Regions from separate parts of the Paenibacillus sp. SER-28 genome, predicted to be linked through region 2. Evidence: riboswitches for the same ligand, from Rfam matches in the RefSeq annotation. Region 2 holds a riboswitch; each other region holds the start of a gene.
The links. Region 2 has a riboswitch for thiamine pyrophosphate ahead of ACUYLD_RS12255 (ABC transporter substrate-binding protein). Riboswitches for the same ligand answer to the same signal wherever they lie in the genome.
Positions count from the first base shown of each region.

Region 1: another riboswitch for thiamine pyrophosphate. It lies ahead of ACUYLD_RS08790 (thiamine phosphate synthase); the one in region 2 lies ahead of ACUYLD_RS12255 (ABC transporter substrate-binding protein).
Region 3: another riboswitch for thiamine pyrophosphate. It lies ahead of thiC (phosphomethylpyrimidine synthase ThiC); the one in region 2 lies ahead of ACUYLD_RS12255 (ABC transporter substrate-binding protein).

Region 1 covers NZ_JBRECM010000002.1:700,449-703,703, reverse strand. The annotation lists gene thiS (sulfur carrier protein ThiS) at 1-150, opposite strand, end outside; gene thiO (glycine oxidase ThiO) at 147-1,295, opposite strand; gene ACUYLD_RS08790 (thiamine phosphate synthase) at 1,360-1,953, opposite strand; TPP riboswitch at 2,218-2,326, opposite strand; gene ACUYLD_RS08785 (ABC-F family ATP-binding cassette domain-containing protein) at 2,420-3,255, opposite strand, start outside.
Region 2 covers NZ_JBRECM010000003.1:448,346-451,600, reverse strand. The annotation lists gene ACUYLD_RS12260 (hypothetical protein) at 141-323, shown strand; gene ACUYLD_RS12255 (ABC transporter substrate-binding protein) at 331-1,380, opposite strand; TPP riboswitch at 1,573-1,682, opposite strand; gene ACUYLD_RS12250 (pyridoxamine 5'-phosphate oxidase family protein) at 1,953-2,387, shown strand; gene ACUYLD_RS12245 (bifunctional 2',3'-cyclic-nucleotide 2'-phosphodiesterase/3'-nucleotidase) at 2,608-3,255, shown strand, end outside.
Region 3 covers NZ_JBRECM010000003.1:43,813-47,067, forward strand. The annotation lists gene thiC (phosphomethylpyrimidine synthase ThiC) at 1-1,597, opposite strand, end outside; TPP riboswitch at 1,784-1,896, opposite strand; gene ACUYLD_RS10305 (IclR family transcriptional regulator) at 2,052-2,795, opposite strand; gene ACUYLD_RS10310 (alpha/beta hydrolase) at 3,094-3,255, shown strand, end outside.

The DNA of each region.
Region 1 (3,255 bases), on a different contig from region 2:
CGCTTCATCATGATCTTCACGGCTCAATATATGCCGATTCAGCTCCACCACTACGGTTTTCACCTTTACATCAAGCTCATGTAGCAATTGATTCACATGAGTGATTCGATTAGAAAAGATCATGCTCTGGCCGTTAATCGTCAGCTTCATAAGCTTTTCTCCTTGAAGAGCTCAGAAGAAAAACTACTTATCCCAAGTTCTGCTGCACCAGCTCCATTAAGCATAGCTGCCATCGCACGCCCGGTAGCATCACTCAGCAGGACACCGTTGCGATAATGCCCGACCGCAGCATATACGCCCTCGACCCCAGGAACAGTGCCTATAAAAGGGTGACCTGATGCAGCCTGCGGACGTAAGCCCGCCCAAGTGCGTATAAAAGAAGCTTCACGGACGCGCGGCAGCCAGGCAGAGGCACGTGCCAGCAAGCCCTCCAAGCCTCCTACGGTCACTTGTTCGTCATATTGATGCGGAAGGCTCGTTGCCCCAATCCAAAGCTCGTTATACTGTTTAGGCACGAGGTAAATATCATCAGCATAAATGGTGTATTCTAATGGGTGATCCTTCAAGGAGACCGCTACCGCTTCGCCCTTGACCGGATAAAGTGGATATTCAAACCCAACCTGCGCCAGTAATTTCATGCTATCCAAGCCTCCAGCAATAATGACCTGATCGCAGGAAAAAAAGCCGCTATCTGTTCGGACACCGCAAACTCGACCATCCTGTATGACCAGTTGCTCTGCCCGTGTACCAGACCATACCGTTGCTCCCAGCACCGCAGCAGCACCTGCATAAGCACGACAAAGCTGGACAGGAGCCACTTGTGTCTCCTTTGAACGATATATTGCTCCGATCGCTTGTTCATCCAAACCTGGAATTCGTCGGGCCAATTCCCTCGCATCCCACCAGATAGGACAATCATCCTCTCGCGTTTTAGCAGCTTTCCAGCGTTTTTGGCCTTCAGTTTCCGTACGGAAAGGGGTCACAAATCCTTCTGTACGGAATTCCACCGAAATACCCGACAAACGCTCCAGATCACAGACAAGCTCAGGGAATGCATCTCGACTTCTGCGAGCAAATCGTGCCAGCTCAGAGTCGGTGAACTCTTCACTTTCCGCTGCCAGCATTCCAACCGCTGCTCCTGAGGCTCCCTCACCCGGGATCAATCGTTCCAGCATGATTGTACTTCTTCCCTCCTTGGCCACATGATAAGCAATGGAACTGCCGATGACACCTCCACCTATGACCAAGCATTCAGCATGTCCTATCGCTCTTGCCTCTGTGTGTATCTTTAGCACTTGTTCCGTGTCTCCTCTCCATAAACCATTCTGCTTTCAGCTTGCCTCTACTCTCGTTTTCTCGCTACAGGCTGTGAACTACAAGATCTGCCATTCGCCTATATTCCATCGCAGCTGCAACGGGCGACTCAGCCTCCCATATACCAGACATCACCGCAATTCCGCTTGCTCGGGCCCTATAAAGCTCCGGGATATGGTGCGGTTGTATGCCGCCCAGCGCGATCACCGGAATGTTCAACAGCCTGCAAATATGTTCAAGCTGAGCTAAACCCCGCGGTACAATACCGGGCTTACAATGGGTCTCATATACGTGACCATAAAGTACATAGTCTGCTCCTGCCTGCTCGGCAGTCTGCGCCTCCTCCAAGGAATGCACAGACACTCCACAGCGTGTACTCTTTGAAAGTAGGCTTTTCACATCCACAACAGGTAATCCATTAGCTGGTAGCTGGACGGTTCCAACCAAAGTAAGTAAAGCTACATCCACACGATCATTTACTACAATTTGTTGCAAAGGAACTTCCTGCTCCACCATGCTGCGAGTCAAAGAAAGCAATGCAGAGGCACCATTCTGTTTTAAACGTGCGTGTACATAATGAACATACGGACAAATCATAGCAGCCACTCGGGCGGCTTGTGCAAAAGTGCCCTTTTCCATCGAAATTGCGTGTAATTCGATTTTGTCTTCACCTCACATTGGATTAAAGGATCTAAGCTTAGCAGCCACGTCTACCAGCAGTAATGAAAGGGGATTGTATGTGAATCCGTCTACGGAAGCTCGAACAACTTAAAATGAACGAAACGCAAAAAAACCACTTCCCCAAGGAAGTGGTTTAACGAACGTCCAATAATCTAACGGACCATGATATCCGTATACGTGTATCGTCCCACGCACAAACAAAATAAAGATGGTGTTGCCTTGTTTGTACGGCGCTCACTTCCCTACGCTGGCATAACCCAGATCAGGTGCAAAGGGTCCGAAATCCATTTATTCCGTCTCAGCCGCATGGGCGGCTCCCCTAGTGTGACTATTTTATTGTATAAGCTATAGATAGCTTAGCATATTTTCCTAATTCTGCAAACCCCACTTCGTGTGAAATATGCAGAACTGGATTTAACTGATTTTAGTTAACTTTACTTGACCACTCTTCCACATTCCACGTTTTGGTTACCCAATCCTCGTAAAAGTCCGGTTCGTGAGATACAAGCAATACCGTCCCTTTGTATTCCTTCAAGGCACGTTTCAGCTCATCCTTTGCTTTAACATCCAAGTGGTTGGTAGGCTCATCGAACAATACCCAGTTGCTTTCACGCATTAACAGTTTGCAAAGACGGACTTTAGCCTGTTCTCCACCACTAAGCGCAGATAGCGGACGTGTGATATGCTCATTTTTCAAACCGCAGCGCGCCAAATGCGCTCGTACTTCATGCTGGTTCAAATGCGGAAATTCATTCCACACATCGTCAATCGGTGTAATTTTCTCTGCCTTTACTTCCTGCTCAAAATAAGCGGGCTGCAAAAAATCACCTTGATAGGTTTTTCCACTGATTGGCGGAATTTTTCCCAATATGGTTTTGAGCAATGTCGATTTACCGACACCGTTGTAGCCGACAATTGCAATTTTTTCGCCACGTTCAATCGTCATGGACATCTTAGGCAAAAGGGCATGTGTATAACCAATCTCAAAATCAATACCCTCAAATACCGTCTTTCCGCTTGCACGTGCCTCTTTGAATTGAAAGGTTGGTTTTGCGGCTTCTTCAGGCTTATCAATACGTTCGATCCGATCAAGCTGCTTTTCACGGCTCTTTGCTCGGCCTGAGGTAGAAGCACGCGCTTTATTACGCTGAATAAAATCTTCTTGTTTCTTAATAAAGTCCTGTTGCTTCTCATAAGCATCAATATGCTGAGCTTTGTTCAGATCCGCCATTTCAAGAAACTTTTCATAGTTAGCTGAAT
Region 2 (3,255 bases):
ATTCAAATGAACCGCTACGCTGCCAACCGCCTTAAAAAGCACCTTAGTTTTTAAGCTAGGTTGTACGGTATTTTGTATTTTTCTCACATAAGCGCACCTGCTTTTGCGCTTAGACACTATGAGACTAAAGAATAAACCAAGTGGAACGAGAACGAAGTGGGCGGAATGGTGCTGTACAAGCGTTAGCGTTCGCCTTTGTACCCAGATTTCAACCTCTGGATATTCATAAAAGAAATCTGGGTACAACAGCGATGGGAAGCACCATCCGACTGCGTAGTGGAACTTCGTTCACTTCTCTAGTTCAGTCTTATTTAGCGTTTTAACAAATGATCAGCGCTTGGGCAAGAAGTCGTTTGTGAAGGCTTTATCCACTTCCAAAGGCTTGCTGAGCAGCTTGCGTTCGTACATCCAGTCCGAATAGTTTTGCCATACCTCCGCTTTTTGCACACCCCATTGCGCGGCATCGTCCTGATAACGCGGGCTCAGCCATTTTTGGCTGGCAAGTACCAGTTTTTTATCCAGCTCCGGTACAGCTTTGCTTAAGATGTCCGCGGCTTCATCTGGATGGGCGATAGTGTATTCATAGCCTTGTGCGGTAGCGTTCATGAACGCTTTTACCAGTTCTGGATCATTTTTTATTGTCTGTTCGTTGCTCACAATTACAGGTGTATAGTAATCGAGGCTTTTGGAATAATCTTTTACATACAGCATATCTAATGACTCACCTCGAAGCTGGGCCTCAATTCCGGTCCATGCGTAGAAAATCCAGGCAAAGTCGATATCCCGCTTCACGGCTGTAAAATAGTCTGCATTGCCCATGTTGACGATCTTCACTTTGCTCACATCGCCTTTGTCTGAATCCATGATGGATTTCATGACCGCTTCTTCTACGGGAGAGCCCCAACCGCCGTATTTTTTACCTTCAAAATCTTTGGGGCTCTTAATTCCGCGATCTACTGGGGCTGCGAAGCCTGAGGTATTATGCTGAATCACCGCAGCGATGGAAACAAGCGGCACGCCTTGCGTACGAGCCTGTGTGACGCCTTCTTGGTAGCTGATACCAAAAGGTGCAGCATTAGAGGCAACCATTTGATCGGCTCCGCCTGAACCAGGTTGAATAATTTGGACATTCAAACCCGCTTTTTCGTAAAATCCTTTGTCCTTGGCAACATAGAGTCCCGTATGATTCGTATTGGGTGTCCAGTCGAGCACGACTTTAACATCTTTGAGCTCCTTTGCCGGAGTAGACGTTTGAGTGTTGGTAGCGGGAGCCGCTTCTTGGGATGTGGAGGGACTTCCACCGCAAGCGGTCAGGGTCAGGGTCAGGGCCATGAGCCACAGACTGATCAGTCCGAGGCTTAACATTTTCATGCGCTTCATCGTTGTGTTCTCTCCTTTAATTACCCGTTATCCGTCCAATCAGACAGCTTATGTTCCCCATTTTCATAAAAATAACATCTGCCGGACGCGATCTTTCCAACAACTTAATCTTCAACAAAAAAAGCGCCCCGAGGTTCCGGGACGCTTGCGCTTGTATATACCAAAGTAAGGGATGGTCCTATGTAAAAAAGGCACATCTTGCTTAAGCATTCCTACGCTGGCATTACCCAGATCAGGTTGTAAGGGTCAGTGTCTTGGGACACACTCTCAGCCGGCCGATTCCAGCACCCCTGGCATTGTATGGTTTAATGGGTTCATTTATTCGGGTTTACTACGACGATTATATGCCTTGAATGCGGGTCTGTCCAGCATGGAGGAAGAGATGACGGTTCATTTGCCGAACGACAGGGTACACTTTTACTGTGAGCTTTGATCTGAAAATGAGCATGCATCAATCCGATCTGATCGGGTCATGTTATTTTCAGAACAGCTGTGCAGGTAGGTTCAGATGGGCTGGTGCCCAATGGCATGGCCGTAGAGAATTCTAATTCGTGAAAAGGAGTTGTTGTACTGTGGGTAAAACGGAAACATTGGATCGTAGCCAACTAGAACAAGCCATTGTGAAGGCTTTGGATAACAACAAATTTTGCTCGTTAGGTACGGTAGAGGGTGGCAAACCGAAAGTACGCTATATGGCCCTTTTTAACGATGGAATGAACATTCATCTGGCGACAGATCGCAAAACGCATAAAGTAGATGAGCTAAAGGATAATCCGAATGCTTATCTGCTGCTGGGTTATGAAGTTGGCGGTACAAAGGAAGTCGTAGAAGTGGAGGCTACTGTCCAGATTACAGCTGATGAGGGGCTACGCAAACAAGTGTGGAACGATTCCTTGAAGGAATGGTTTTCCGGACCGGATGATCCCGATTATGTCATTCTGGACGTGAATCCGACTCGCATTGAGTATGTGGGTCAGCAAACGGAGCGCCAAGTGTGGAATAAATAATGAGAATATAAATGGATAAACCAGTGAATCTCCGAGTTTTTTAGGAGGTATGCTGGTTTTTTGTTTTTGAGAGAATTAATTATTTTTTCATAAATAATTTAAGTGAATGACTACTCTTTTGTCTGGCGTTGGATTAAAATAGAAATGGTGGGTTCAAGGCTTACATATATGTGCAAAAGTATGTATATGAGTCATACACCTTAATGAGGAGGGGTATATTTTGTTATTTCGTAAAAATTGGTTTAAAGGGTTTACAGCAGCCGTTGTAGCTTGTAGCATGCTGGTGTTTTCGGCCGCTCCATCCTGGGCAGCTAGCGATTCTCGCGATAGCGCTACGGTGAATTTGCGGATCATGGAAACAACGGATATTCATGCATCCCTGATGAACTACGATTACTATTCGGACAAAGAAACCAACGAATATGGCCTGATTAGCACAGCCAGTTTGATCCAACAGGCGCGTAGTGAAACAAGAAACAGCATGCTGTTCGATAACGGTGATTTGCTGCAGGGCAATCCATTAGGCGATTATATGGCCAGAAACAAAACCTATGAAAAAGAGGGCGGTATCCATCCGGTCTACAAGATGATGAACTTGATGGGCTATGATGCGGCGACAGTGGGCAACCACGAATTCAACTACGGCCTCGACTTTCTGGAGAAATCGCTCAAGGGAGCCGATTTTCCTTACGTAAATGCGAACGTTTATGTTGATAAGGGGGGGCAAGCTACTAAAAATTATTTTACCCCTTATCGAATTCTTGATAAAACGGTAACGGATGAGAAAGGTGAAGAGCATGCGCTCAGAGTGGGTGTCCTCGGCTTGGTCACACCTCAAATTATGCAGTGGGATGCAGCCAATTTAAAG
Region 3 (3,255 bases), 400 kb from region 2:
ACTCAAAGCGTGCCTTGGACAAAGCATCATCCCGCTGCTGCGCCCGTGGATGCCCTTTCGCCAGATCGGCAGCATGTGCCGCAATTTTGTAGGTAATGACACCCTCACGGACATCATCCTTATTGGGCAGACCCAAATGCTCCTTAGGCGTAACATAACACAGCATGGACGTCCCGAACCAACCGATCATCGCCGCCCCGATGGCTGAGGTAATATGATCATATCCGGGGGCAATATCCGTCGTGAGCGGTCCCAAGGTATAGAAAGGAGCTTCCTTACAAATCTCCATTTGTAAATCCACATTCTCTTTGATTTTATGCATAGGGACATGTCCCGGCCCTTCAATCATGACCTGAACATCATGCTTCCATGCGATTTGCGTTAGCTCGCCCAACGTTTCCAGCTCTGCAAACTGTGCTTCATCATTCGCATCATAGATACTACCCGGACGTAGACCATCCCCGAGAGAAAAGGCTACATCATAGGCTTTCATAATTTCGCAAATTTCTTCAAAATGTGTATACAAAAAATTCTCCTGATGGTGCGCAAGGCACCAGGCTGCCATGATTGATCCGCCCCGGGATACAATTCCCGTCATTCTATTCGCCGTCATCGGAATATACCGCAGCAATACACCCGCATGAATTGTAAAATAGTCCACTCCCTGCTCCGCCTGCTCAATCAGCGTATCGCGATACAACTCCCACGTCAGCGCTTCTGCTTCACCGTTCACCTTTTCGAGTGCCTGATACAGCGGCACAGTCCCAATCGGTACAGGAGAATTCCGAATGATCCATTCACGTGTTGTATGGATATTACGGCCTGTAGACAGGTCCATAACCGTATCCGAGCCCCAACGCACAGCCCAAGTCATTTTCTCCACTTCCTCCTCGATGGAGGAGGTAACCGCAGAATTACCAATGTTCGCATTGATCTTCACGTGAAAATGACGCCCAATGACCATTGGCTCGCTTTCCGGGTGATTGATATTCGAAGGCAAAATGGCTCGTCCAGCCGCCAACTCCTGCCGTACAAACTCAGGCTCCACCCCTTCGCGGATCGCCGCAAATTCCATTTCGGGCGTAATGATCCCTTGCCGCGCATAATGCATTTGCGTCACTGTACGCCCTTGCGAAGCACGAAGCGGACGATTGGTCACGCCGGGAAATTCCACTGTCTCCCGTTTGGAGCCAGGTTTCAGTCCATTATCCTCCGGCTGGACGGCGCGTCCCTCGTAAGCCTCCACATCGCCCCGTTCCAGTGCCCAAGCTCGCCGTAATGGAGGCAGGCCCTGACGGATATCGACCTGATAGGCTTCGTCGGTCATGGGACCGCTTGTATCATATACACGCAATGGCTCATGATGCTCCGTGCCCTGCGGCGTATGTGTAGGATGAAGAGCAATTTCGCGCTCTGGCACGGCAATGTCCGGCCGCGAGCCTTGAATATATACCTTACGGCTTCCTGGAAAGGGCGTTACCCCACTGGCTTGCTCCCCGTTTGTCTTCTCTACCTCAACTTCTTTTGTTCCTACCAATCTTACTTCTGCTGATTTCAATTCTGTTCCTTTTGTTCCTTCTGCTTCTGTCGGCTTCATTGTCCATTCCTCCCGTTTCGATGAAATAACACACCGATCCGGAACCATTCCCAGGGTGGCGCTGATCTATGCAAAAAAGCCGGTTCCCCAGGGAACCGGCTAATCTAACGAGACAGCTATCCAGACAATGCGCATATGGAATAATCCATTCCAATGCGCCACTGTAGACAGCAGCCGCGTATACATTTCAATGGCCGATTACTTCCCTACGCTGGTATGATCCAGATCAGGTGCAAAGGGTCCGGAATCTTGCACGATTCCATCTCAGCCCGGCATTACAGGCTCCCCCAGTAACTGTGATACTTCTATTCACATGAGGCGGATATAACAGACATCCGCCTTCCTTACCAGACTACTTCAAATTTATGGCTTTGGCAACCCTTCTAGGTACCCTTTTACCAAGAAGACACTCCCTATCAAATCACTCTGCTTGCTTCAACTGTGTTCATTCTTGTTACGGAAGCATAAGCCCCATTTCCTTCGCCGCTTCGATCAAAATCGGAGCAAAGTCATGTAGCGTCTCGGGTGCAAGTCGGCTGACCGGGCCGGATACAGATAAAGCCGCAGTGACCTGTCCCTTCCGGTTCACAATTGGCGCTGCCACAGCAGCAGCCCCTGGCTCCCGTTCTTCATAGCTGGTCGCATAGCCCTTCTCGCGAATGTCCTGCAGCTGGGCTTTATAGACCTCCGGGTCTACTGAGGGCGGCCATTCATCCCCGCTTAGCAGGGCTTCCAGCTCCTGCGGCGGCATAAAGGCCGCCAGCACCTTGCTGGAGGCCCCTACAGCCAGCGGCATACGCGCACCTACAGGCGCGACCCTGCGGATCGCCTGATTGCTCTGCACGGCTTGTATGCGAATACGCATGCTGCCGTCCCGTAAGTACAAGCTGACCGTCTCCCCCAGACGGTCACGTAGTCCTTCCATTGCAGGTTGTAACAGCACCGCCGGCTCGTCACTTTGGGACAAATGCGTGGATAGCTCCCAAATGCGGAAGCCAAGTCGATATTTTTCCGTTTCGGCATTCCGAACGACAAAGCCCCGATCCTCCAACGTAGTCAGCAGCCGATGAACCGTGCTTTTATGTAGACCAATTTTGGAGGCAATCTCCGTCAGGCCAAGATCCGAATTTGCAGTAAAACACAGCAGTATATCAAGTGCACGCTCTACAGCGCGAACGGTTAATTTACGGTCTTCCATCGTGAACCGCTCCTCTTGTATCCATATTCGTTTCACACTATGAAACATGGTTACATAAATTATATAGAATAGTTGCGGCTACTGTAAACCGATGTTTTTGTGACAACCATATTACAGAACGAGAACAAACATCGACAATTCTTTGCATCATTTTTACTTTTCCGGTTCAGGCGTTGACTTTGGATAATCCCCATCATACGATAATAGGTATCTATACGGATCTACACTACTATTTTCAAGTGGAATTATACCTAAATTCTATGAAACGAAGATCAATTTTATATAAGGAGGCTCTTACATGATTTCGACATCCCAGCGCAACGCTCAGCTACAGACCGCTGTTCAGGAGCCGTCCACCCCACTCTTTAATCCCCGTCTGCTGCGGTTCAAGCACGTTGTGATTGCTCTGCTGCTGTCGGTCGTCTTTTTTCTGTTGTTTTGTTTTATTGCCTTGCATGCT